Regions from separate parts of the Methylobacterium sp. E-016 genome, predicted to be linked through region 1. Evidence: riboswitches for the same ligand, from Rfam matches in the RefSeq annotation. Region 1 holds a riboswitch; each other region holds the start of a gene.
The links. Region 1 has a riboswitch for cobalamin ahead of MKK68_RS22935 (TonB-dependent receptor). Riboswitches for the same ligand answer to the same signal wherever they lie in the genome.
Positions count from the first base shown of each region.

Region 2: it holds a riboswitch for cobalamin, as region 1 does, so the genes downstream of both, MKK68_RS16750 (CbtB-domain containing protein) here and MKK68_RS22935 (TonB-dependent receptor) in region 1, are expected to answer to the same signal.
Region 3: it holds a riboswitch for cobalamin, as region 1 does, so the genes downstream of both, MKK68_RS03705 (TonB-dependent receptor plug domain-containing protein) here and MKK68_RS22935 (TonB-dependent receptor) in region 1, are expected to answer to the same signal.

Region 1 is NZ_JAKSYF010000153.1:57,554-65,340, reverse strand. Features, by position in the region: gene MKK68_RS22945 (hypothetical protein) at 7-360, opposite strand; gene MKK68_RS22940 (DUF2778 domain-containing protein) at 722-1,876, shown strand; cobalamin riboswitch at 1,945-2,159, shown strand; gene MKK68_RS22935 (TonB-dependent receptor) at 2,278-4,431, shown strand; gene MKK68_RS22930 (hypothetical protein) at 4,535-4,903, shown strand; gene MKK68_RS22925 (copper chaperone PCu(A)C) at 5,136-5,648, shown strand; gene MKK68_RS22920 (SCO family protein) at 5,638-6,255, shown strand; gene MKK68_RS22915 (DUF2946 family protein) at 6,252-6,620, shown strand; gene MKK68_RS22910 (TonB-dependent receptor family protein) at 6,685-7,787, shown strand, end outside.
Region 2 is NZ_JAKSYF010000126.1:5,733-13,519, forward strand. Features, by position in the region: gene MKK68_RS16735 (cobyric acid synthase) at 170-1,606, opposite strand; gene cobO (cob(I)yrinic acid a,c-diamide adenosyltransferase) at 1,641-2,243, opposite strand; gene cobU (bifunctional adenosylcobinamide kinase/adenosylcobinamide-phosphate guanylyltransferase) at 2,240-2,767, opposite strand; cobalamin riboswitch at 2,835-3,116, shown strand; gene MKK68_RS16750 (CbtB-domain containing protein) at 3,153-3,329, shown strand; gene MKK68_RS16755 (CbtA family protein) at 3,352-4,101, shown strand; gene MKK68_RS16760 (DUF1636 family protein) at 4,094-4,462, shown strand; gene cobW (cobalamin biosynthesis protein CobW) at 4,481-5,515, shown strand; gene MKK68_RS16770 (Uma2 family endonuclease) at 5,519-6,181, shown strand; gene cobN (cobaltochelatase subunit CobN) at 6,189-7,787, shown strand, end outside.
Region 3 is NZ_JAKSYF010000048.1:3,972-11,758, reverse strand. Features, by position in the region: gene MKK68_RS03715 (pyridoxal 5'-phosphate synthase) at 1-222, opposite strand, end outside; gene MKK68_RS03710 (LpxA family transferase) at 433-1,047, opposite strand; cobalamin riboswitch at 1,362-1,574, shown strand; gene MKK68_RS03705 (TonB-dependent receptor plug domain-containing protein) at 1,695-3,674, shown strand; gene MKK68_RS03700 (ABC transporter substrate-binding protein) at 3,743-4,534, shown strand; gene MKK68_RS03695 (FecCD family ABC transporter permease) at 4,555-5,565, shown strand; gene MKK68_RS03690 (ABC transporter ATP-binding protein) at 5,562-6,380, shown strand; gene MKK68_RS03685 (DUF6925 family protein) at 6,355-7,317, shown strand; gene MKK68_RS03680 (AAA family ATPase) at 7,368-7,787, shown strand, end outside.

The DNA of each region.
Region 1 (7,787 bases):
CGGCGCTCAGTTGCGCAGCATCGCGATCCAGGACGAGACCGGGTCGACGACGTAGGCGGCGACCGAGGCCGCCCAGGCGCGGGCACGGGCCGGCAGCGAGCGGGCATCGCGTCCGGCCTCGACGTCGCGGGCGGCCATCAGCGCCGCGACGACGGCGTCCTCGCGCTCCTTGCATTCGTCGAGGGCGTTGCGCTGCGAGCCGGCGCGCCCCTGGGCCGGCGGCTGGTGCGCATAGGCTTCCCGCACGCAGTCGCGCCACGCCTGCTCCAGCGCCGCCGGGTCGGCCGCCCGCGGCGCCTGCGCAGCCGCGCAGGGCAGGGCGTTCAGGGACAGGAGGACAGCGAGGACGGGCATCCGCATGTGCGACGGTATCGCCGATTCGGGGCCGGCTCGGCAAGAACGAAGCGGCAACACGTTCGCGTGCCTGCGCATGCCCCCGCTTATCCCCGCGCCGCGCGGGTCGAGCGGGTCGAGCGAGACGCTGCCGATCATCGCCGCGCCGGCGCACGGGTCTCGCGGGTTTTCGCGCGCGATCCGCACGCGTCGGCCGGCGGCTTAGGGGCGGATTAACCAAACGCGCGCCCAATACGGATCAGTCGCAGTTCTCTCGATCCCCGCACGGCCGACCCCATCGGCCGGCCCGCCGCCCGCCGATCCGTCGCGGGCGCGGGCCGGACGCTGCGCGGCTGCGGGCACCGGGTCGCCTTCGAGTCGAGTCCGCATGCCTCATCACCCGCGCTCCTCCTGCGGCCTCACGCGTCCCGCCCGCCGCCGGCGGGCACGCCGCCACCCGATCCTTCGCAACACGCTCGCCGCCCTGCTCTGCCTCGTCACCCTCGAGGGCGTGCCGCCGGGCGGCGGGACCGAGCCGGTGCCGCAGGTCGCGAGGCTCCAGGCCCGCAGCACCGGGTCGACCGCCCTCGCGGCCCTGTTCGATCCCCGGCCGATGCTGGGCCCGGAGGCCGGCGCGGACCGTCAGGGCGCGCCCCTCGGCGCCGCGCTCACCCCGCCGGAGCCGCGTTTCGCCCCGCCGGTCGCGACGCTCGCGGCCGCCGAGCCGCGTTCGACGGAGGCCGCGCCCCCGGCGGAGACCGGCCGGCAGGCCCAGGTCGTGGAGCAGGTGCGGGCCCTGCGGGCAAGCCGGGTCTTACGGGACACGCAGGTCCTGCGGGTTACCCAGGTCCTGCGGGACACCGAGGTCGTGCGGCAGGCCCAGATCGTGCCGCTGCCGGTCGCCCGCCCGGCGGACCTGATCGCCGTCCCCGTGCCGCAGCGCCTCGCCCTGCGCCGCGCCCCGCGCCGGGTGCCCGAGGCGGTGCCGGCGCCCACCGCCGAGACGCCGTCGTTCTTCGAGGAGCTGTTCGCCGCGCGGAAGGACCCGGGCCCGGCTTTGGCCTACGCCGCCCTCGAGAGCCCCGGGCTGGAGCGGTCGCGCGGCCGCCTGTTCCCCAGCCCCGACGCGGGCGCCGGCACGGCGATCTACGACATCACCGCCCGCACCGTCCGCCTGCCGAACGGCGAGGTGCTGGAAGCCCATTCCGGCCTCGGCGCCAGCATGGACCATCCCGACTTCGTGCACCTGCGCATGCGCGGCTCGACCCCGCCGGGCACCTACGACCTCACCGAGCGCGAGGCTTTGTTCCACGGCGTGCGGGCGATCCGCCTCAACCCGGTGGGCGGCGCCGCCGCGATCCACGGCCGCGACGGGCTGCTGGCCCACACCTACATGCTCGGGCCGAGCGGCGCCTCGAACGGCTGCGTGTCCTTCCGCAACTACGACCGCTTCCTGCAGGCGTTCCTGCGCGGCGAGATCCGCCGCCTCGTCGTGGTGACCGGCCGCGGCGACGGCCCGGCCCGCTTCGCCGCGAGCCGCTGACGCCGTCACCGATCGGCCACACCCGGCGACGGCGTCCGAAAGCCGGATTGACGGGCCGGCGCCGCCCGACGCAACCTGCACGCGACGGTTCCTCATCGAGGATCAAAAGGGAACGCGGTGAGGGGAGGGCCCGACGAGGCCTTGCCCGAAGCCGCGGCTGCCCCCGCAACTGTAAGCGGCGAGCCTTCCACCACTGGACGTCACTGGATGCGCCGCATCCGGGAAGACGGTGGCGGGCGATGACCCGCGAGCCAGGAGACCTGCCGTCAGTCGTGGTCACACGCGAAGCGCGTCGGGCGGGGTGTTCCGGCGGGTGTCGAAGCCCCCGGCCGTCCGACGGACGGAGCGGTGGATCGGCCTCGTTCGCGGTGACGTGCCACGTCCGCGTCGCCCGAGGTCCCGTGTCCGCGTCCCAGTCCCCGCCCGTCTTCCGAACGCCAACCCTGCTCGCTCTCGCCTGCGCCGCCGCCCTCTCGGGCCCGGCCGCGCTGGCGCGCCCCGCCGCCGGGGAGGCCGAGGCGAACCTCGCCGAGATCTCCGTGACGGCCGACGATCCCAGGCCCGCCGCCGGGGCTGCGGCGAGCGCCGGCTACGTCGGCGGCACCATCGGCGCCGGCGGGGCGCTTCGGACGGTGGATGCGGCGAGCGCCGGCATCGTTTCCGGCGCCGAGATCAACAGCCGCCCGATCACGCGGCCGGGCGAGGTGCTCGAATCCGTGCCCGGCCTGATCGTCACCCAGCATTCGGGGGAGGGCAAGGCCAACCAGTTCTTCCTGCGCGGCTTCAACCTCGACCACGGCACCGACATCGCGATCGAGGTCGACGGGATGCCGGTGAACATGCGCACGCACGCGCACGGCCAGGGCTACGCCGACATCAACTTCCTGATCCCCGAGCTCGTCGGCGCGGTGGCGTTCCACAAGGGGCCGTACTTCGTCCGCGACGGCGACTTCGCCTCGGCCGGCTCGGTACGGATCGACTACCTCGACACCGTCGCCAAGAACGTCGCGCTGACCTCGTTCGGCAGCTTCGGCTACGCGCGGGCGCTGACCATCGCCTCGGCCCCCCTCGGCCAGGGCAACCTGCTCGTGGCGGGCGAGGCGCAGGTCTACGACGGCCCGTGGGACGTGCCGGACGCGCTGCGCAAGGTGAACGGCGTGGTGCGCTACAGCCAGGGCACGGCGCTCGACGGGTTCTCGGTCACCGGCATGGCCTATGCCAGCCGCTGGACCGCGACCAACCAGATCGCGTCGCGCGCGGTGTCGGAGGGGATCATCGGCCGCTTCGGCACCCTGAACCCGACCGACGGCGGCGACAGCAGCCGGTTCTCGCTCTCGGGCCGCTGGAGCATGACCGACGACACCGGCGTCACGCGGGCCTCGGCCTACGTCATCCGCTCGCAGCTCAACCTGTTCAACGACTTCACCTACTTCCTCAACGATCCGGTCAACGGAGACCAGTTCCACCAGCTCGACCAGCGCATCCTCGGCGGCGGCGAGGTGAGCCACGTCTTCCAGGGCGACCTGTTCGGGCATCCGATGGAGAACGAGATCGGGGTGCAGACCCGCACCGACGCGATCCGCGTCGGGCTGTTCAACACCGCGAACCGCCAGTTCCGCACGGGCGTCCTCGACGACCGGGTGCTGGAGGCGAGCGGGGCGTTCTACGTCGACAACCGCGTGCGCTGGACCGACTGGCTGCGCACCAGCGTCGGCTTCCGGGCCGACGCCTACTACGGCGACGTGGTCTCCGACACGGCGGCCAATTCCGGCAAGGCACGGGACGGCATCGCCAACCCGAAGCTCGGGCTGGTGCTGGGGCCGTGGTTCGACACCGAGCTCTACGTGAACTACGGCGGCGGCTTCCACTCGAACGACGTGCGCGGCGTGACCGCGACGGTCGACCCGGCGAGCCCCCTGTTCAACATCGCGCGCTCGCCCTTCCTCGTGCCCTCGACCGGCTACGAGGTCGGCATCCGCAACCGCTCGATCGCCGGGCTGGAGACGGCATTGGCCCTGTTCCGCCTCGATTTCGCGTCGGAGAACCTGTTCCAGGGCGACACCGGCACGACGGAGCCGAGCCGGCCGAGCCGCCGCTTCGGCATCGAGTGGACCAACCGCTACGCGGTGACGCCGTGGCTGAGGCTGGAGGGGGACCTCACCGTCACCAATACCCGCTTCTCCGACGTCGACCCGGTCGGCAACCGCATCCCCGAGGCGCCGACCACGATCGCGTCGGCCGGGTTCACCTTCGGCGAGGGCCTCGGCTGGTTCGGCGCGATGCGGCTGCGCTACTTCGGCCCGCGCCCGCTGATCGAGGACAATTCCGTGCGCTCGAAGCCGACGGCGCTGCTCAACGGCCGCGTCGGCTACAATTTCGACAACGGCCTCAGCCTGTCGCTCGACGTGCTGAACCTGACCAACGCCAAGTCGGACCAGATCACCTACTACTACGTCTCGCGCCTGCCGGGCGAACCGGCCGACGGCGTCGCCGACCGGCACTTCCACCCGGTCGAGCCCACCGCCGTGCGGCTGACGCTGGCCGGGCGGTTCTGAGCGGCGGCCCTCGATCCGAGCGGCAGGCCCGGCGAAAACGGCCTCGCACGGTTCTGCCGCATTGACGGGGCGGCGGCCGGCGCCCTAGGCGTGGGGCATGCGCATGTGGCGGCCAGATTGGCGGGTCTGCCGCGCGGTCATCGCCGTGACCGCGCTCTACGCGCTCGCCCTGCAGGCCGTCCTCGGCGGGATGACGGGCGTGCGCACCCTCGACCCGGCGCACGCGCTCTGCCTGCAGGAATCCGGCGCGGACGGGCAGGGCCCGGCCGACGCGCCCCATCACGGCGACCACCTGGCATGCTGCACGGCCGCGCAGGCGATGCCGATGGCGGACGTGCCGGTTCCGGCGGCCGTCGCGGTCGCCCGGTCCGCTCCCCCGGCCGTCGACGTTCCGTGGCGTCCCGTCCTCGCCGCCGCCGCCCGCGCTCCGCCGGGCATCGGCGCCGGCGCACGCGCCCCACCCGCCGCCTGATCCACCGCCCGGCCGCCGCCCAGCCGGAACGCGGCGTCGCGCCCTGCCTCACGGTTGCGCGCTGAAAGCCGTGCTCCGGGAAGGCCTCGGCCCGCATCGACCGATGCAGCCTGCCGCATCGCCGTCGCTCGGCCCCTCGCGATCGCGCGAGCCGGCATGCCCGGGACGCCGTCCCCCAACCGCCCGGCCGCCCGCGGCCGCGACCGACACCGCCCCCTTCAGGAGAGTTGCCATGTCCAAGCTGTTCCGTCGCCGCGCGACCGGCTCCCTCGTCGCCCTCGCGCTGCTCGCGGTCCCGGCCGGCGCCCACGAGTACAAGGCCGGCGCGCTCGCGATCGCCCATCCCTGGACGCGGGCGACCCCGAACGGCGCCAAGGTCGGCGGCGGCTACCTCAGCGTCACCAACACCGGCACCGCGCCGGACACGCTGCTCGGCGCCACGGTGACCGGGGCGGACCACGTCGAGATCCATTCGATGACGATGGACGGCACCGTGATGAAGATGGCTCCGGTCCCGGGCGGCCTGGTCATCGCCCCCGGCGCCACGGTGACGCTCGCGCCCGGCGGCTACCACATGATGTTCGTCGACCTGACGGCGCCCCTGAAGAAGGGCGAGCGCGTCAAGGGCACGCTGCGGTTCGAGAAGGCGGGGACCGTCCCGGTCGAGTTCGCGGTCGAGGCGATCGGCGCGAAGGCCCCCGAGGGCGCGCAAGGGGCGGCCGGCGGCCACGATCATGCCCATTGATCCGCCGCCCGTCACGCCGGCCCAGCGCCGGGCGGGCTACGGCATCCTCGCGGCGGTGCTCGTCGGCATCCTCGGCATCGCCGGGGGCGTCGTGGCGATGCTGCCGCGCGGGCCCGCCAAGCCGGCGATGTCGGTGGTCGGCGGCCCGTTCCGGCTGCAATCGTCCAAGGGCGGGATCCTCGATTCGGCGACGCTGGCCGGCCGGCCCTTCCTGGTGTTCTTCGGGTTCACCCGCTGCCCGAACGTCTGCCCGACGACGCTGGCCGACCTCTCCAACCTGATCGACGACCTGCACAAGGCCGGCGGCGACATCGGCGCCTACTACATCACCCTCGATCCCGAGCGCGACGACGCCGCGGTGCTGCGCGACTACATGGGCTCGTTCAGCGATTCGATCACGGGGCTGACCGGGACCCGCGAGGAGATCGACCGGGTGGCGCGGTCCTACCGCGTCTTCTCCAAGAAGGTCCCGCTGCCGGGGGGCGACTACACCCTGGAGCACACGCTGATGGTCTACCTGATGGACCGGAACGGCGGCTTCGTCGGCCCGCTCGATCTCGCGGCCGGGCACGGGCTCGCCCTCCGGCAGATCCAGGCCGTCCTGTGACGGGTCGGGCGAAGCGCGTCGGCGCCCTCGGCACCGCGCTGATCCTGCTGGCGATCTGGGCGCAGTCGATCGTGCCGCTCGCCGCCCTGCGGATGGCGCCCGACGCCGCGTCGCTCGGCCTGTCGGCGATCTGCGGCCATGCCGGCGCAGCCGACGCCGCGGGGGAGCCGGCTCCGCTCGTTCCCGGCTGCCACGCCTGCCCGCTCTGCGCCGTGGGGCTCGCCGCGCCGGTCGTCGCCGCACCGCAGCCGGCGGCGCGGGTCCTGCGCTGGTCGCCCGTCGCCTGGCCGACCCCGCCGCCCGCCCGCACCCCGCATCGCCCCCGGATCGCCGGCCGGCCGAGGGCACCGCCGACCCTGCTCTGATCGAATCGCGAACCTCTTCCGGCGGGCCGATCCCGCCTGCCTCCCGATCAGACGAGCCCGCCCGATGCCCTTCCTGCCCAAGCTCCGGCTGCGCGCCGGCCTCCTCCTCCTGTCCGCCAGCCCGCTCGCCGTCGCGCAGGCGCAGGCACAGGCGCAGGCACAGGCACAGGAGAGCGTCACGCTCTCCGAGCTCTCGGTGGTCGGCGAGCGCGACGGGCCGGCACCGGCGGCCGGCATTCCCTTCGGCGTCGCCGCGCCGCAGGGCTCGGCGCCCAGCGTCATCGAGCATCCGGTCGGGCAGGTCGTGACCGGGATCGGGCGGCGCGACACGATCGAGAACCGGCCGGCGACGAGCCTCGGCGCGGTGCCCGCCAACAGCCCCGGCGTCACCGTGCGCCAGGGCAACGGCGGGCGCGACGTGATCATCTCGATCCGCGGCAACAACGCCCGCTCCACCGGCGTGATCAAGAACACGGTGGTGCTGGAGGACGGCTTCGTCCTGACCCAGCCCGACGGCGCCGCGCGCTTCGACCTCTCCGACCCGCGGGCCTATTCCCGCATCGACGTGTTCCGCGGGCCGCAATCGGCCCTGTTCGGCAACTACGCCACGGGCGGCGCGCTGGCCTTCCGCACCCGCACCGGCCGCGAGATCGACGGCTACGAGATCGGCACCGATGCCGGCAGCTTCGGCTATCTCAGCACCTCCTTCACGGTCGGCGGCGTCAGCGGCCCGCTCGAGATCAGCCTGTTCTCCAGCGACGTGCGCGCCAACGGCTACCAGGACCATTCGTCCTACGACACGCAGACCATCGACCTGCTGGCGAGCTACACCCCGACGCCGGACAACCGCTTCACCCTCAAGGTGATCAACAACGACCTGCACGCGGACCTCGCCGCCCGGTCGTCGCTGGCCGAGTTCCGCACCAACCCCTATCAGCGCGGCTGCGCGGCGGCGGCGACCGCGGCGGCGGGCTGCTCGCTCACCAACCTCTTCGTCAACGGCGCCTACGGCCGAAGGGTCGGCGTCACCGCCGAGGAGGCCGGCTTCGAGCGCAAGGACCGGCGCACGATCGTGGCGGCGCGCTACGAGCACGACATCGACGCCCAGACCACCTGGCGCACGCAACTCGGCTTCGACGAGCGCAATTTCAACCAGCCGTTCTACGC
Region 2 (7,787 bases), on a different contig from region 1:
TCCTCGCGTCCCGGCGGTCGATCGCGACCGGCCGCGCTTTCGCACGAGACTAGGCTCCGCGGCGGCGCGTGCCTATCGGCCCACGGCGATCCCCGACAGCCCGGGATGCCTGCTCGCGGACAGGACGCGCCTCGGTGTCATGCCCGGTGCGCCTCATCCCCGGTGCGCCTCATCGCGCCAGGGCCAGCAGCCGGTCGCAGTCGACATGCTGCTCGAGATGCGCCGCAAGGGCATCGAGCACCCGCTCGATGCCGGCCTCGTAGGAGGCGCCGTCGGATCGTGCGCCGAGGCGGGCGAGCCATGCGGCACGCTGGCGGTCGTCGGCGAACAGGCCGTGGACGTAGGTGCCGGACACCAGGCCGTCGGCGGAGACCGCACCGTCGGCGCGTCCGTCGGCGAGGCGCAGCAGCGGCCGTTCCGCGTCGGCGCCGGTGGTGTCGCCGACATGCATCTCGTAGCCGGTGAACGGCATGCCGTCGGGCAGGCTGGTGCCGGAGACGGCTTCGAGCCGCTTCAACGGCGTCATCACCGTGTCGACGGCGAGCAGCCCGAGGCCCCGCACGGTCCGCGCCTCGCCCTCGATGCCGTCCGGATCGGACAGCGTCCGCCCGAGCATCTGGTATCCGCCGCACAGGCCGAGCACCCGGCCGCCGCGGCGTAGATGCGCATGCAAGTCCACGTCCCAGCCCTGCGCCCGGACGAATTCGAGATCGTCGATCGTGGTCTTCGAGCCCGGCAGCAGCACCAGGGCGGCATCGCCCGGGATCGCCTCGCCCGGGCGGACCAGCACCACCTCCACCGCGGGCTCGGCCCGCAGCGGGTCGAGGTCGTCGAAGTTGGCGATCCGCGGAAACACCGGCACCGCGATGCGCGTCGCCGCCGGGCCGGCGGACCCGACGAGCCCGAGCACGTCCTCGGCCGGCAGGCGCGCCGCCTCGGGAAAGTGCGGGATCAGGCCGAGGCTGGCCCAGCCGGTGTGGCGCGCGATCAGGTCCATGCCGTCGGAGAACAGGCTCGGGTCGCCGCGGAAGCGGTTGACCAGGAAGCCGACGATCATCGCGGCGTCGTCGGGATCGATCACCGCCTTGGTGCCGACGAGGCTGGCGATGACCCCGCCGCGGTCGATGTCGCCGAGCAGCACCACCGGCGTATCCGTCGCGCGGGCGAACCCCATGTTGGCGATGTCGCCGGCGCGCAGGTTGACCTCGGATGCCGAGCCCGCACCCTCGACGAGAATCAGGTCGGCCTGCGTCCTCAGGCGGTTGAAGCTGTCGAGCACCGCCTCCAGCAGGCGCGGTTTCCACGCCTGGTAGTCGCGCGCCTTCACCGTCGCGACCATGCGGCCCTGCACCACCACCTGGGCGCCGACCTCGGTCTGGGGCTTGAGCAGCACTGGGTTCATGTGGATCGACGGCGCGACGCCGGCCGCCCGCGCCTGCAGCGCCTGCGCCCGCCCGATCTCGCCGCCATCCGCTGTGACGGCGGCGTTGTTCGACATGTTCTGCGGCTTGAACGGGCGCACCCGAAGCCCGCGTCGGGTGAAGGCGCGCGCGAGCCCGGCGACGATCAGCGACTTGCCGACGTCCGAGCCGGTGCCCTGGATCATTAGGCTTCGGGTCACGGCTGAAGGGACCATTCCATCAAAACTCGATCCCCTCCTGCGCCTTCACGCCGGCCGCGAAGTGGTGCTTCACGCTGCCCATCTCGGTGACGAGGTCGGCGGCCTCGATCAGCGCCGGCTTGGCGTTGCGGCCGGTGACGACGACGTGCAGGTCCGGGCGACGGCTTTTCAGGGTGGCCACCACCGCGTCGAGATCGAGGTAGTCGTAGCGCAGCGCGATGTTGAGCTCGTCGAGGATCAGGAGACGGAGGCTTGGGTCGGCCATCAGGTCGGTCGCCCGGTTCCAGGCGTTGAGGCAGGCGGCAATGTCGCGGGCCTTGTCCTGCGTCTCCCAGGTGAAGCCTTCGCCCATCGCGTGCCACGCGACCCGGTCGCCGAAGGTCCTCAGCGCATGCGCCTCGCCGGTGTCCCAGGCGCCCTTGATGAACTGCACCACGCCGACCCGGTGTCCGCGGCCCAGCATGCGGAGCGCCAGGCCCAGCGCCGCCGTGGTCTTGCCCTTGCCGGGTCCGGTGTTGACGATGAGCAGGCCCTTCTCGATCGTCTTGGCCGCGACCTCGGCGTCCTGCACCGCCTTGCGCTTCTCCATCTTCTCGCGATGGCGTTCGGCGTCGTCGGTCATGGCGTTCCCTGCGGTTTGATGACGAGCGGCAGCCCGGCGACCGTCAGGACGATGCGGTCGCACTCGGCCGCGAGGCTCTGGTGGAGGCGTCCGGCCGCATCGCGGAAGCGGCGGGCGAGCGCGTTGTCGGGCACGATCCCGAGGCCGACCTCGTTCGACACGAGGACGAGCGGCCCGCGCGCTTCCCCGCAGGCACTGCGGAGCGCCGCCGTCTCGGCGTCGAGGTCGGCATCGGCAAGCAGCAGGTTCGTCAGCCACAAGGTCAGGCAATCGACCAGCACCGGCCCCGGCGCCTCCGCGATCGCGGCGGCCAGAGCGGTCGGCACGTCCCGGGTGATCCAGTCGCCGGAGCGCCGCGCCCTGTGGAGGGCGATGCGCGCGCGCATCTCGTCGTCCCAGGCCCGTGCCGTGGCAAGGTAGAGCCACGGGCCCGGCACCGCCTCGATCAACCTCTCGGCGTAGGCGCTCTTGCCCGAGCGCGCACCGCCGAGCACGAGGGTCGTCCGAGGCGCGGCCTGCTGCATGGCTGGAACCCATGCCCCAACCCCTGTGCGCCCGTCAAAGCCTCCGTTGTGCGGGGAGACCGGACAGGCTATGGCTGGACGCGACGGTGCCCCGGAGACGGGGTGAAAAGGGAATGCGGTGAGGGGAAACCCGATGCCGCGGCTGCCCCCGCAACTGTAAGCGGCCAGGGTCCCCACGGCGATCCGGGCTTCGTTGAACCGACCTGTCCAAGATGGGACTGCGTTGCGGATCGAAGCCCGGATCGCCGTGGGAGCCCTCAGCTCCTGCCCTCGGCCACCGATGTTTCGGGAAGGCGGCAGGCGCTGCGATCCGCGAGCCAGGAGACCTGCCGTCCCCCGCGCTTTCTCGAACGCCGCCGGCGGGGCGGCCGGAGATGTTGTCGACATGACCACCCAGACCCTCACCCAGACCGGCACCCGCGCGAACGAGGGCTTCGTCGCCATCGTCGCCGCCGCCATGCTCGGCCTCGGGCTCGTGTTCCTCGCCGGCTTCTCGCCGGCCTCGGCGCTGCACAACGCGGCGCACGACTTCCGGCACACGCAGAACTTCCCCTGCCATTGACCGCCTGAACCCAGGCGTTCCCATGCTCATCCGGCTCCTGTCGGCGGCGCTCGCCGCCGGCTTCCTCGCGGCCGTCCTCGTGACGGGGCTCGAGCTCGCGCTCACCTCGCCGCTGATCATCGCCGCCGAGCGCTACGAGACCCAGGCCGCTCCCGGCGCCGCCGCCTCGGCGGCCCCGCTGGCCGGGCGCCTGCCGATCGTGCTCGCCCATGCCGGGCACGACCACGACACCAAGGCCGAGCCGGAATGGCAGCCGGCCGCCGGCCTGCCGCGCATGCTGTTCACCGGGCTCGCGACCCTCGTCGGCGGGATCGGCTACGCCCTGCTCCTCGGCGCGGTGATGCTGGCCACCGGCGGCGAGCCGTCGCCCGAGCGCGGGCTCGCCTTCGCGGTCGCCGGCTTCCTCGCAGTGGCGCTCGCGCCGGCTCTGGGCCTGCCGCCCGAGCTGCCCGGCAGCGAGGCGGCCCCGCTGGCCGCCCGCCAGGTCTGGTGGGTGATGACGGCGTCGGCCACCGCGATGGGGATCTATCTCATCGCGATCCGCCGGGTGCCGATCACCATCCTCGGCGGAATCGTGCTCATCGTCGCTCCGCATCTGGCCGGTGCGCCGGAGGTGGCGGCGACGCCGTCCGAGCTTCCCGCCGGCCTCGCCGCGCAGTTCGCCGCGCGCTCGCTCGCCATCGCCTTCGTGTTCTGGGCGGTGATCGGCTTGGCCTTCGGGCGCGCCTGGCAGACCTTCGGCCCGAAGGCCGCGGCAGGCGCCCGTGGCTGACACGATCCTCTACGTCTGCACCACCTGCCGGATGGAGAGCGATGCGCCGGACGGCCCGCGCGCGGGCGCCCGCCTCTTCGACGCGTTGCGTGCGCTTCCCGCCCCCGACGGCGTGACGATCGAAGCGGTCGAGTGCCTGTCGGTCTGCAAGCGGCCCTGCACCGTCGCCGTGGCGGCGGAGGATCGCTGGACCTACGTCTACGGCGACCTCGACCCGGCGGATTCCGCACGCATCATTCTCGACGGCGTCGGCCTCTACGCCGGCACGCCCGACGGGATCGTGCCGTGGAAGCAGAGGCCGCAGGAATTCCGCAAGGGCGTCGTCGCCCGCATCCCCCCGTTTCCGCCGCGCGCGGCCTGAGCCATCGGCGAGATCCCCATGAGCATCGTCCAGAAGATCCCCTGCACCATCGTCACCGGCTTCCTCGGGGCGGGCAAGACGACGCTGGTGCGCCACGTGGTCGAGAATGCCGGCGGGCGCCGGCTCGCGATCCTCGTCAACGAGTTCGGCGACATCGGCTTCGACAAGTCGTTCCTCGCCGCCTGCGGCATCGAGGGCTGCACCGAGGATTCGATCGTCGAGCTTCCCAACGGCTGCATCTGCTGCACCGTCGCGGACGACTTCGTGCCGGCGATGACGGCTCTTCTCGATCGCCCGAACCCGCCCGAGCACATCCTGATCGAGACGTCCGGCCTCGCCCTGCCCAAGCCCCTGGTCCAGGCGTTCCAGTGGCCGGCGATCCGCTCGCGGGTGACCGTCGACGGCGTCGTCGCGGTCGTGGACGGGCCGGCGGTCGCCTCGGGCGCCTTCGCCGAGGACCCCGAGGCTCTGGCCAACCAGCGCGCCGCCGATACGGCGGTGGACCACGACAACCCGCTCGAGGAGGTGTTCGAGGACCAGCTCCTCTGCGCCGACCTCGTCGTGCTCAATAAGGCCGACCTCCTCGACGCCGCCGGCCTCGCGCATGTGCGGGCCGAGGTGGAGCGCCAGCTTCCCCGCGCGGTGAAGGTGGTCGAGACAGCCCACGGCAAGATCGACCCGCGGGTGCTGCTCGGCCTCCAGGCCGCCGCCGAGGACGACCTCGACGCGCGCCCCTCGCATCACGGCGCGGGCGAGGATCACGACCACGACGACTTCGAGACCGTGGCGCTCCCGGTCCGCACGGCGATCACCGCCGCCGACCTCGCCGCCCGCGTCGAGAAGGCGGCCGAGACCGAGGGCGTCCTGCGCATCAAGGGCTTCTGCGCCGTCGAGGGCAAGCCGATGCGCCTCGTGGTGCAGGGCGTCGGCCGCCGCATCACCCATCATTTCGACCGTCCCTGGACGGCGGCCGAGCCCCGCGACGGCACGCTGGTGGTGATCGGCCTGAAGGGCTTCGACCAGGGCGCGGTCGCCGAAGCGCTCGCCGGCTAGGGGTTGTCCGCCGCACAGGCTACACTGCGCGTTTTCACGATCACCGCAGATTCCGGGATGCTGGACCGCCGACTTGAGCCAATGAGCATCGATGCGTTCTTCGCCTGGCAGGAAGCCCAAGCGGAGCGGTACGAGCTCGTCGGCGGCGTGCCGGTGCGGATGATGGCCGGGGCGCGCAACGTTCACGACGACATCGTCGTGAACATCCTCGCATGGTTGCGCACGGCCCTACGCGGAAGCGGATGCCGTCCGTTCACCGGGGACGGCAGCGTCGAAACGCTGCCCGGCCAGATCCGCCGCCCCGATATCGGGATCGATTGCGGATCCCGCGATCCGAACGCGCTGAAGGCGGCGCAGCCGCGGCTGGTCGTCGAGGTGCTGTCGCCGAGCACGCGCGACTTCGATGCGTTCGAGAAGCTCGGCGAGTACCGCACGATGGCCGACCTGGAGCATATCCTGCTGGTGGAACCCAATGCGGCGGAACTCCGCCTCTGGACGCGTGATCCGGACCGGCATTGGGCTGAGACCCGTCTTCTCGGGCTCGACGCGACGGTCCCGCTCTTGGCGTTCGGGATCGCCATGCCCGCGGCCGAGATCTACGACGGCGTCGCGTTTCCGAGCCGGCCCCGCCTCGTCCCCGGCGAGCCGGGCGGCTCCGCAGGCTGACCATCGCATGCACCTGATCCGCATCGATACGGTGAGCCTCGACGACGGCGAGGCGGCGGTCGATCTCGGGCAACAGCCCGGCGACGTCGTGTTCCTGTCGTTTACGGATTCCGACCTGCTCGGCGTCGCCAATGCCCACGCGGCCTGCGGCCCGGGCTTCCCGTCGCTGCGCCTGGCCAAGCTGTCGCGCCTGCGCCACCCGATGTCGGTCGATCTCTACGTCGAGACCGTGGTGGCGAAGGCGAGGATCGTCGTGATCCGCTGCCTCGGCGGCCTCGACTACTGGCGCTACGGCGTCGAGCGCTGCGCCGCCGTCGCACGGGCCGCCGGCATCCCGCTGGTGATCCTGCCCGGCTGCGACCGGCCCGACCCGCGGCTCGCCGAGCTCTCGACCGCGCCCGACCTCGCGCCGGTGCTCGACGGATATTTCCGCGCCGGAGGCCCCGAGAACCTGCGCCGCATGCTCGGGCGCCTCGCGGCCGAGATCGGCGTCCCGACCACCGTCGAGCCGCCCGAGACCTTGCCGCGCGGCTTCGCATGGTGCCCGGGCTGCGGACCGCTCGGCCTCGACGCGGCGCTCTCGCTCGGCGCCTCGCCGCTCGGCCTCGGCGCGCCCGGCGCGGCTGCGCCGCACGCGCTGATCCTGGTCTACCGCTCGGCGGCTCTCGGCGGCGACGGCGCACCCGCCAACGCGCTGGCGGCCGCCCTCCGTGAGCGGGGCATCGGAACGCTGACCCTGGCGGTGGCGAGCCTCAAGGATGCGGAGGCGGTCGACGCGGTGTTCGCGGCGATCCTCGCGCGGAAACCCGACCTGATCGTCGCCGCCACCGCCTTTTCGGCGCGCGAGGATGCCGGGTTCGTCCTCGACGCGGCCGATTGCCCGGTGCTGCAGGCTTTCACCGTCGGCAGCCCGCAGGAGGCCTGGGAGGCGTCGGCACGGGGCATGAACGCGGCGGACCTCGCCATGCAGGTGGCCTTGCCGGAATTCGACGGCCGCCTCTCGAGCTTCCCGATCTCGTTCAAGCAGGAAACGGACGCGGCCGACGGCTACGCCGAGCGCCGCGCGGTGCCCTACGCGGCCGGCATCGCGGCGCTCGCCGACCGTGCCGCCGCCTGGCTGCGCCTGGCCGCGACGCCGCGCGGGCATCGCCGGATCGCCTTGGTCCTTTCCGACTACCCGTCCCGCGGCGGCCGCGCCGGCTTCGCCGTCGGCCTCGACACGCCGGAGAGCGCGCGCGCGATCGTGTCGGACCTCGCGGCGGCCGGCTACGCGGGCCCATCGCTGCCGGAGGCCGCCGCCCTGATGCAGGCGTTGACGGACGGTGCGCCGGACTTCGCGATCCCGCTGCCCGATTACGCGGATTGGCTCGCGACCCTGCCGGAAGATTCGCGCGAGGCGCTGATCGAACGCTGGGGCGAACCCGAAGCCGACCCGACCTGCCGCGACGGCGCGTTCCGCTTTCGGATGGTAGATGCCGGGGGCGACACGCCCCCTCCCCCCGCAGCGGGGGAAGGGGAGGACGACGCGCAAGGCCGTATCGCGATCTTCCTCCAGCCTGACCGCGGCCGGTCGGCTGACCGCAAGGCCGGGTACCACGATCCCGAC
Region 3 (7,787 bases), on a different contig from region 1:
GGCATCCACGTTCTTAAGAATTAAGACGCGGGCATCAGGGTACCCCTGCTCATCGATAGTCGAGAGCGTCATGGCATGGGCTTCGGGTATGCCCCGATTGATAGCATCGTAGAGCCATGTCTCGAAAAGACCGCGTGGGTCATCCGGGGTAGCGCCAGCATCGAACGGCGGGAAGGGACCGGCAAGGGACTTGAGGCCGCGAAGCCGCTCTTTGAGTGACATGAACTGCTCCGCTATCGACCAACGGGAGGACGGCGCGAGCCAACCGACCGCCAATGAATAGTCAAGCTGTTTCCCACCCAACCCAAAGTTGCTGCGATGCTGTCGAACGGCTGCTTTAGAGAAACGCCGCCGGCAGTCCGAGCGGCTGGCTTGGGTCGGTAGCCGAATGGCGGCTTGGGGTGGATATCCCCCGGCCCGCTTTCAGGACGATCAGGAAGTTGGGCGCTGATCGATCAATCCGAGGCGGGAGACCACCGTTCCGGGAGCAAGGATGGCGCCGGGTGCAACGACCGCATTCGCGCCGATGCGGCATCCGTCACCGACAAGCGCGCCGAACTTCAGCGTGTCCGCCTCCAGCGTCTTGCTGTTATAGCTGATACGAAGGCGGGGATCGGCCAACTCGTTCCGATAGTTCGCAATGATCGAGCCCGCTTCAAGATTGACATCCCGGCCAAGAACGCTGTCGCCGACGAAGTTGAAATGAGCGAGCTTCGCCCCTTGAAACATGATGGTCGTCTTGAGTTCGGCTCCGGGTCCTACGATGCAGTCGCTTTCGAGCCAGCATCCACCCCTAATCAAGCTTCCCATCGCAATAAGACAGTTTGGACCAACGATCAGGGGGCCTTTTATCACGGCACCGGGCTCGACCTTGGTGGAGCGATGGACGGCGATATCGCCCTCGATCTCGTAATCGGCGTCGAGGGTCTTCAGAAATCTCGCGACCATGCCAGCCAAGTCAGGGATGACATCCCACGCCTCTCCCGTCACCCACTCGGCAAAGGGCGAACGACGCCAAGCCGCGATATGCGCATCAACGATGTTCATTCGGCACGCGCTCGTGGTTCTCACAACTCGTCGAGTGCCAGACGGTGTACGGGGTGCCAGCCTCGGTCAATCGTTTGCCACGGGTTCGAACGGCAGGTTTGGGAAAATGCGACGGCGTTGTTGAGCGTCCGGGTTGGGTCGGATGCGGAACGGACGCTCGGGGTGATTATGCGACGGTCTGCTTTCAGCCCAAATTTTTGAAAAGCGGACGCTGCATAGCACCGAAGCAAACCTTCGTGAGTGCTGACCTGTAACCTTCCAGGCACACATCGTCGGAAAGCCTTTGCGTGCCATTGACGGCGGACGCTTTGATCGCGCTCCTTGTCACCGACGGTTCCTCCCCGGAGGATCAAAAGGGAACGCGGTCAGGATGAGGTCCGAAAGGGCCTCCCCGAAGCCGCGGCTGCCCCCGCAACTGTAAGCGGCGAGCCCATCATCAACACGTCACTGGGTCTTCGGGCCTGGGAAGACGATGAGAGGGCGGTGACCCGCGAGCCAGGAGACCTGCCGTCAGTCGTGGTCACACGCGAAACGCATCGGGCGGGGTGTCCTGATGGGTGTCGAGGCGTTCGGCTGTCCTCACGACAGGCAAGCGCCCAGGCTTCGTTCGCGGTGACGTGCCACAGACGTCGCCCGAGGCTTGTCCCGTGTCCTTCCCCTCCCGAACCGCGTGCCTGCGCACGCTCGCGCTCGCCTACGCCTCCCTTCCCGGTGCCGCCCTCGCGCAGCAGACCGCCGCCCCCTTCGCCGACGTCCCGCGCGGGGCAGAGGCGGCCGTCACGCTCTCCGAGCTTTCCGTCTCCGCCACCGGCGTGCCGACGCCCGTCGACCAGGTCGGATCGAGCGTCACCGTGCTCACCGCCGCCACTCTGGAGGCCCAGCAGCGCCGCACCGTCCCGGACGCCCTCCAGCAGGTGCCGGGCCTCAACGTCGTGCAGACCGGCGGCCCGGGCGGTCAGACCTCGGTATTCATCCGCGGCTCGAACTCGAACCACGTGAAGGTGCTCATCGACGGCATCGACGCGACCGACCCGTCGAACCCGAATGGCTCCTTCGACTTCGGGCAGCTCCTGACCGACGACCTCTCCCGCATCGAGGTGCTCAGGGGTCCCCAGAGCGGCCTCTACGGCAGCGACGCCATCGGCGGCGCGATCTCCTTCACGACGAAGCGTGGCGAAGGACCGGCCAGGGCAACCGCGCGGATCGAGGGCGGCTCGTTCGGGACGTTCAACCAGAGCGGCCGGATCAGCGGGTCGGAAAACGGCTTCGACTACTCGGTGTCGATCCAGCATCTCCGGGCTGCCGCAACGCCTGTGACGCCGCCCAACCTCGTCGCCCCAGGAACGACGACCCGCCCGAACTACTACGACAACGAGACCGTCTCGGCGAAGTTCGGCTACCAGTTCACCGACACGTTCCGAATCAACTCGATCACGCGGTTCATCAACTCGAAGCTGCTCTTCAGCGGCGACGACTATGGCACCTTCCCGGTGACGTTGGGCGGCCTGCGCAGCCAGGCGGACGTGCAGCAAGTCTTCACCCGCAACGAGGCCGAGTGGACGCCGTTCGCCGGTTTCCACAACGTCTTCGCGATCAACTACTCGAACCTCTACAACCGCCAGGTCCAGAACGCGTACGACCCGTTCAACCCGCTCCCGACCGCCGGCCTCGGCGAGCGCACGCGGTACGAGTACCGCGGCGACTACCAGCTCTCGCCCGGCAACCTCGTTCTGTTCGGCGCGCAGCGTGACGACGAGAGCCTGTCGACTACTGATCCGAACCCGTTCGGTTCCGGCAACCTGCGGGCCAGGAACGGCAATACCGCCGGCTACGGCGAGATACAGCTGATGCCGTTCGACCGTGCCTCTTTCGTCGCCAACGTTCGCCACGACGAGAACGACGCCTTCGGACCGGCCACCACGTTCCGCGTCGCCCCGAGCTACATCCTGCCGTTCACCGACACGCGGATCAAAGGCAGCGTCGGCACCGGCTTCAAGGCGCCGACCCTGAGCCAGCTGTTCCAGAGCTTCCCGGCGTTCAACTTCTTCGCCAACCCCAACCTCAAGCCGGAAGAGAGCCTCGGCTACGATGCCGGCTTCGAACAGCCGCTCGGCGAGCGCGTTCTCGTCGGCGCGACCTATTACGCCAACGACTTCAAGAACCTGATCAACACCAACGCCAGCTTCACCTCGAACGAGAACGTCGGGCGAGCCGAATCCTACGGGGCCGAGGCCTTCGTTGCGATCCGGTTCACCGACACGCTCTCGGGCCGGGTCGACTACACCAACACCGTGACCAAGAATGAGATTACCAACCAAGAGCTCCTGCGCCGGCCCCGCCACAAGGGCAGCGCCACCGCTCAGTGGACGCCGATCCCCGGCCTGAGCTTCAGCGGGACGGTGATCGTGCTTGGCCACTTCGTAGACGGAAACCGAGACTTCTCGATCCAGAGGCTGAAGAACCCGGGCTTCACCCTGGTCAACCTCGCGGTCAACTACGACGTGAACGAGACGGTGAGTGTGTTCGGCCGGATCGATAACCTGTTCGACCGCCGCTACGAGAACCCCACCGGCTTCCTCGGGCCAGGCCTCGCCGTGTACGGCGGCGTCCGCGTGACGACGTTCTGAGGATTGCGATGTCGATGCGATGGACGCTGGCTGCGCTAGCGATTGCGGTCTGGCTTGGTCTGTCAGGTATGGGGTGGGCGGCAGACGAGCCGGTGCATCCGGTCCACGTCGTCTCGATGAACCTCTGCGCCGACGAGCTGGTCCTGCGGCTCGCCGACCGCGACCAGGTCACCGCCGTGACCTACCTCGCCCATGACCCGCGCGGCTCCTCCGTCGCGCGGGAGGCCACCGGCATCGCGGTGACCCGTGGCCTGTCGGAGGAGATCGTCGCGCTGCGGCCCGACCTCGTCGTGGCCGGAGCCTTCACGACGCGGACCACGGTCGGCCTGCTCAAGCGCGTCGGCTTCCCCCTTCTCGAACTCGGCGTACCCAACGACTTCGAGGGGGTGCGGGCCCAGATCCGGACCGTCGCCGCGGCCCTCGGGCACCCGGCGCGCGGCGAGGCGATGGTCGCGGACCTCGACGCGCGGCTGGCGCAGGTGGTGCCGGCGGCAAAACCGTTGCGGGCACTCGTCATGCGCCCGAATGCCTTCACTGTCGCACCCGGCAGCCTTGGCGATGCGATCATCCGCGCCGCCGGCCTCGTCAACGTTGCGGCAGAACTCGGTCGCGACCGCTTCGGCCAGGTCCCGCTGGAAGCGGCGGCCTTCGCCGACGCCGACCTCATCGTCCTCGACGAGGGGGAGCCCGGCGCGCCGTCGCTGGCCGATGCCCTGCTGCACCATCCCGTCCTCGACGCGCTACGTCGGCAGGGGCGTACCGTCTCAATTCCGAACCGGCTCTGGACCTGTCCAGGTCCGCAGGTCGCCGAGGTCGTGGCCTTGCTCGCTGCGGCGGCACACCAACGGGCGGCACGATGAACGCTCCCCTCCCGCCTCCCATGCGGGTCGACCGGGCGGTCGTCGGACCCCGCGCGGTCGTCTCGATACTCGGCCTGCTTGTGCTCGTCCTGACGGTCGCGTCCATCGCGGTCGGGTATGCCCCTTTCGACGTCCCGGCGGCGGCTGGCGACCTCATCGCCGGACGGGCGACCCTCCCGGCGCTGGTGCTCTGGGAACTGCGCCTACCTCGTGCCTTGCTCGGCAGCCTTGTCGGCTTCAGCCTTGGGCTGACCGGGGCGGCGATGCAGGGCTACCTGCGCAACCCGCTCGCCGATCCCGGCATCCTCGGCATCTCCTCCGCGGCGGCCCTCGGGGCCGTGGTGGTGTTCTATGGCGGCTTCGCAGCCTCGCTTAGCCTAGCCCTCCCGCTCGGCGGGATCGCCGGCGCCGCCGTGGCGGCGCTCGCCCTGAACCTTGTCGCCGCCAGAGGCGGCACCACCCTGGGATTGATCCTCGCCGGCGTCGCCCTGTCGAGCCTCGCCGGCGCCATGACGGCGCTGGCGCTCAACCTATCGCCCAACCCCTACGCGGCCCTGGAGATCGTGTTCTGGCTGATGGGGTCGCTCGCGGACCGCAGCATGGACCATGTCTGGCTATGCCTCCCGTTGATGGCGGTCGGCTGGGGCCTGATGCTGTCCACCGGCCGCGCGCTGGATGCCCTGACGCTGGGCGAGGACACAGCTTCGAGCCTCGGCTTCCATCTGGTCTCAGTCCGTCTGCGCCTCGTCACGGGCGCGGCGCTGGCCATTGGCAGTGGCGTCGCCGTCAGCGGCGCCATCGGCTTCGTCGGCCTCGTGGTGCCCCACCTCGTGCGACCACTGGTAGGCGCGCGTCCCGGCGCCAGCCTATGGCCGAGCGGCCTCGCCGGGGCCGCTCTGGTGCTTGCCGCGGACTTGGGCGTTCGTCTCCTGGCGACGCGCCCGGAACTCAAGCTCGGTGTGGTGACTGCGCTCGTTGGGGCACCGTTCCTGATCGTGCTCCTCCTGCGTGAGCGAGGGCGCGGCGCATGAGCCTCGCGACCGCAGCCCTCGATGTCCGCCTCGGCGGGCGTGCCATCCTGTCGGATATCACCCTGTCCCTGGAACGCGGGACCCTCGTCGGTCTGGTCGGTCCGAACGGCGCTGGCAAGACCACCCTCCTGCGCACCCTCGCGGGCTTGGTCGCCCCGACCAAGGGCCGCGTAAATCTCGACGGTATGGCGCTCAAGGGCATCTCCCGCGACGCGCGCGCCAAGCGCATCGCGGTCCTTTTCCAGGGCACGGGGGCCGGTTGGCCGATGCAGGTGCGTGACCTCGTCGCCCTCGGCAGGCTGCCGCATCGACGCGCGTTCGGTGGCCTCGATGGCACCGATTACGCCGCAATAAACCGAGCGATGACACGGACCGATGTTGCGCGCTTCGCCGAGCGGACCGAACCGACCCTGTCCACCGGCGAGCGGATGCGCGTGTTGCTGGCGCGAGCGCTCGCCGTCGAAGCGGATTGGTTGTTGGCCGACGAACCGATCACCGCCCTCGACCCTGCCCACCAGCTCGACGCCATGACGCTGTTGCGGAGCGTGGCCCTGGCCGGCACCGGCGTCGTGGCCGTCCTGCACGACCTCTCCCTCGCGGCCCGGTTCTGCGACCGGATCGTGGTCCTGGGCGAGGGACGTGTCGCCGCCGATGGACACCCGGACGTTGCGTTGACCGACCGGCTACTTTCGGACGTCTTCGGCGTCACGGTTTGCCGTGGGGCTGGACCGGACGGCACCCCCTACATCCTGCCCTGGAACCGTTCGGGGCCCCATACGGAGGAGATCGATGCAGCCTTCCCCAAACAGCCCTGATGCCACCGTCGCCCTTCTGCGCGGTGCACTGGCCGATCCAACCACGGCCTGGAGCCTTGGCAGCTTCGGTGCCATCGCTGAGTTCATGCGCGATCCCGACGAACCCGTCGTGGCGCTGCCGGACGAGCGCCTGGGACTTGCGACCGCTCGCGGCGCCATCGCCCTGACCCCGAGTTCCGACCTGAGGCCAATCGCCTTTGAGACCGCGGTCGCCTCGGGCTGGAACCACGCGGTCGCCCTCTGCCTGCCGGAAGCGACATGCACGATGAACCGCAGGACCGTGGTGACGGAACTCGGGCCCGACCGGAACGCCGCCCGGGTCGAGGATCGCGACGGCATCCTGTTCGACCTCGGCCTCGGCCTGCTCGCCGTGGATGCCTGCGTGCGGGTGCGCGATCCGGAGGCCGTCGAGCGGCTGCGGGCCGGCGTCGGCATGCCCCTGTTTGACCATGCTAACCCCATCGGGCCGCATCTCGTCGCCATGAGCCCGCACCGGGTGTTCCTGGCGCGGGTCGGGCGCGTCGAGGTCTATGCCCCGATCCCTGGCCCCGGCGGTACCAGTCCTGAAGGTCCGCATACGCATGTGCTGCCCAAGCTCCTGCGCAGCGGTCGGAACCATGCCGCCACGACGCCAATCCCGGCGGGCTGGGTCCCCTGCGCCGGCCTGCACCCAGCCCATCCCTACAAGGACATGATGGGCGACCGCATCGCCTTCGATACCGACCGCTACGAAGCGTTCCAGGCGATGCTCGACCATTGGGGTGATCCGGAACTCGTGGCGATCAAGCGCGGCGGGCCCGAGGCGCCCGGCGGCACGGTGTCGACCCGCCACGCCCAGGGCGCACGCCGGGTCGCCGAGGCCCAGGCTCGTTACCTGCGCGGCGAGATCATCGAGGGCTCGGCGAGCGACGACGAGGATGCGGAGGCGACGGCCTGACCGTGACCCGGACGGTGCCCGGCAGGAATCGTCCGGGGGCGCCCCAGAGGGTGGTCGGCCTGATCGGCTGCCCGGGCGCAGGGAAGACGACCTACGCCCGCCGCTTCGACCCTCTCGACGGCTGGGTCCACCTCACCCTCGACGACTTTCGGCAAACACTCTGGCCGCCACACCGGCAGGTCTACTGGGAACTCAGGCAGGGCTCACATGACGATGCGGCCCGAGAACTCCTGCATCGGGTCAAGGAAGCAGCCCTGGATGCCGCCCTGACAAACGGCTTCAGCGTTGTGATGGCGGACACACATCTCACCAGACCCGTGTTCGAGCGTGAGCTCCGGATCATCGCCCGACACGGGCTTACCGTAGAGTGGAAAGTGTTCGATGTGCCGTGGGAGGTCCTGAAGTCCCGCAACGCGGAGCGTAGTCGCGTGGACCCGTCGCATCGCCAGCCGGATGAGGTCCTCCGGTTC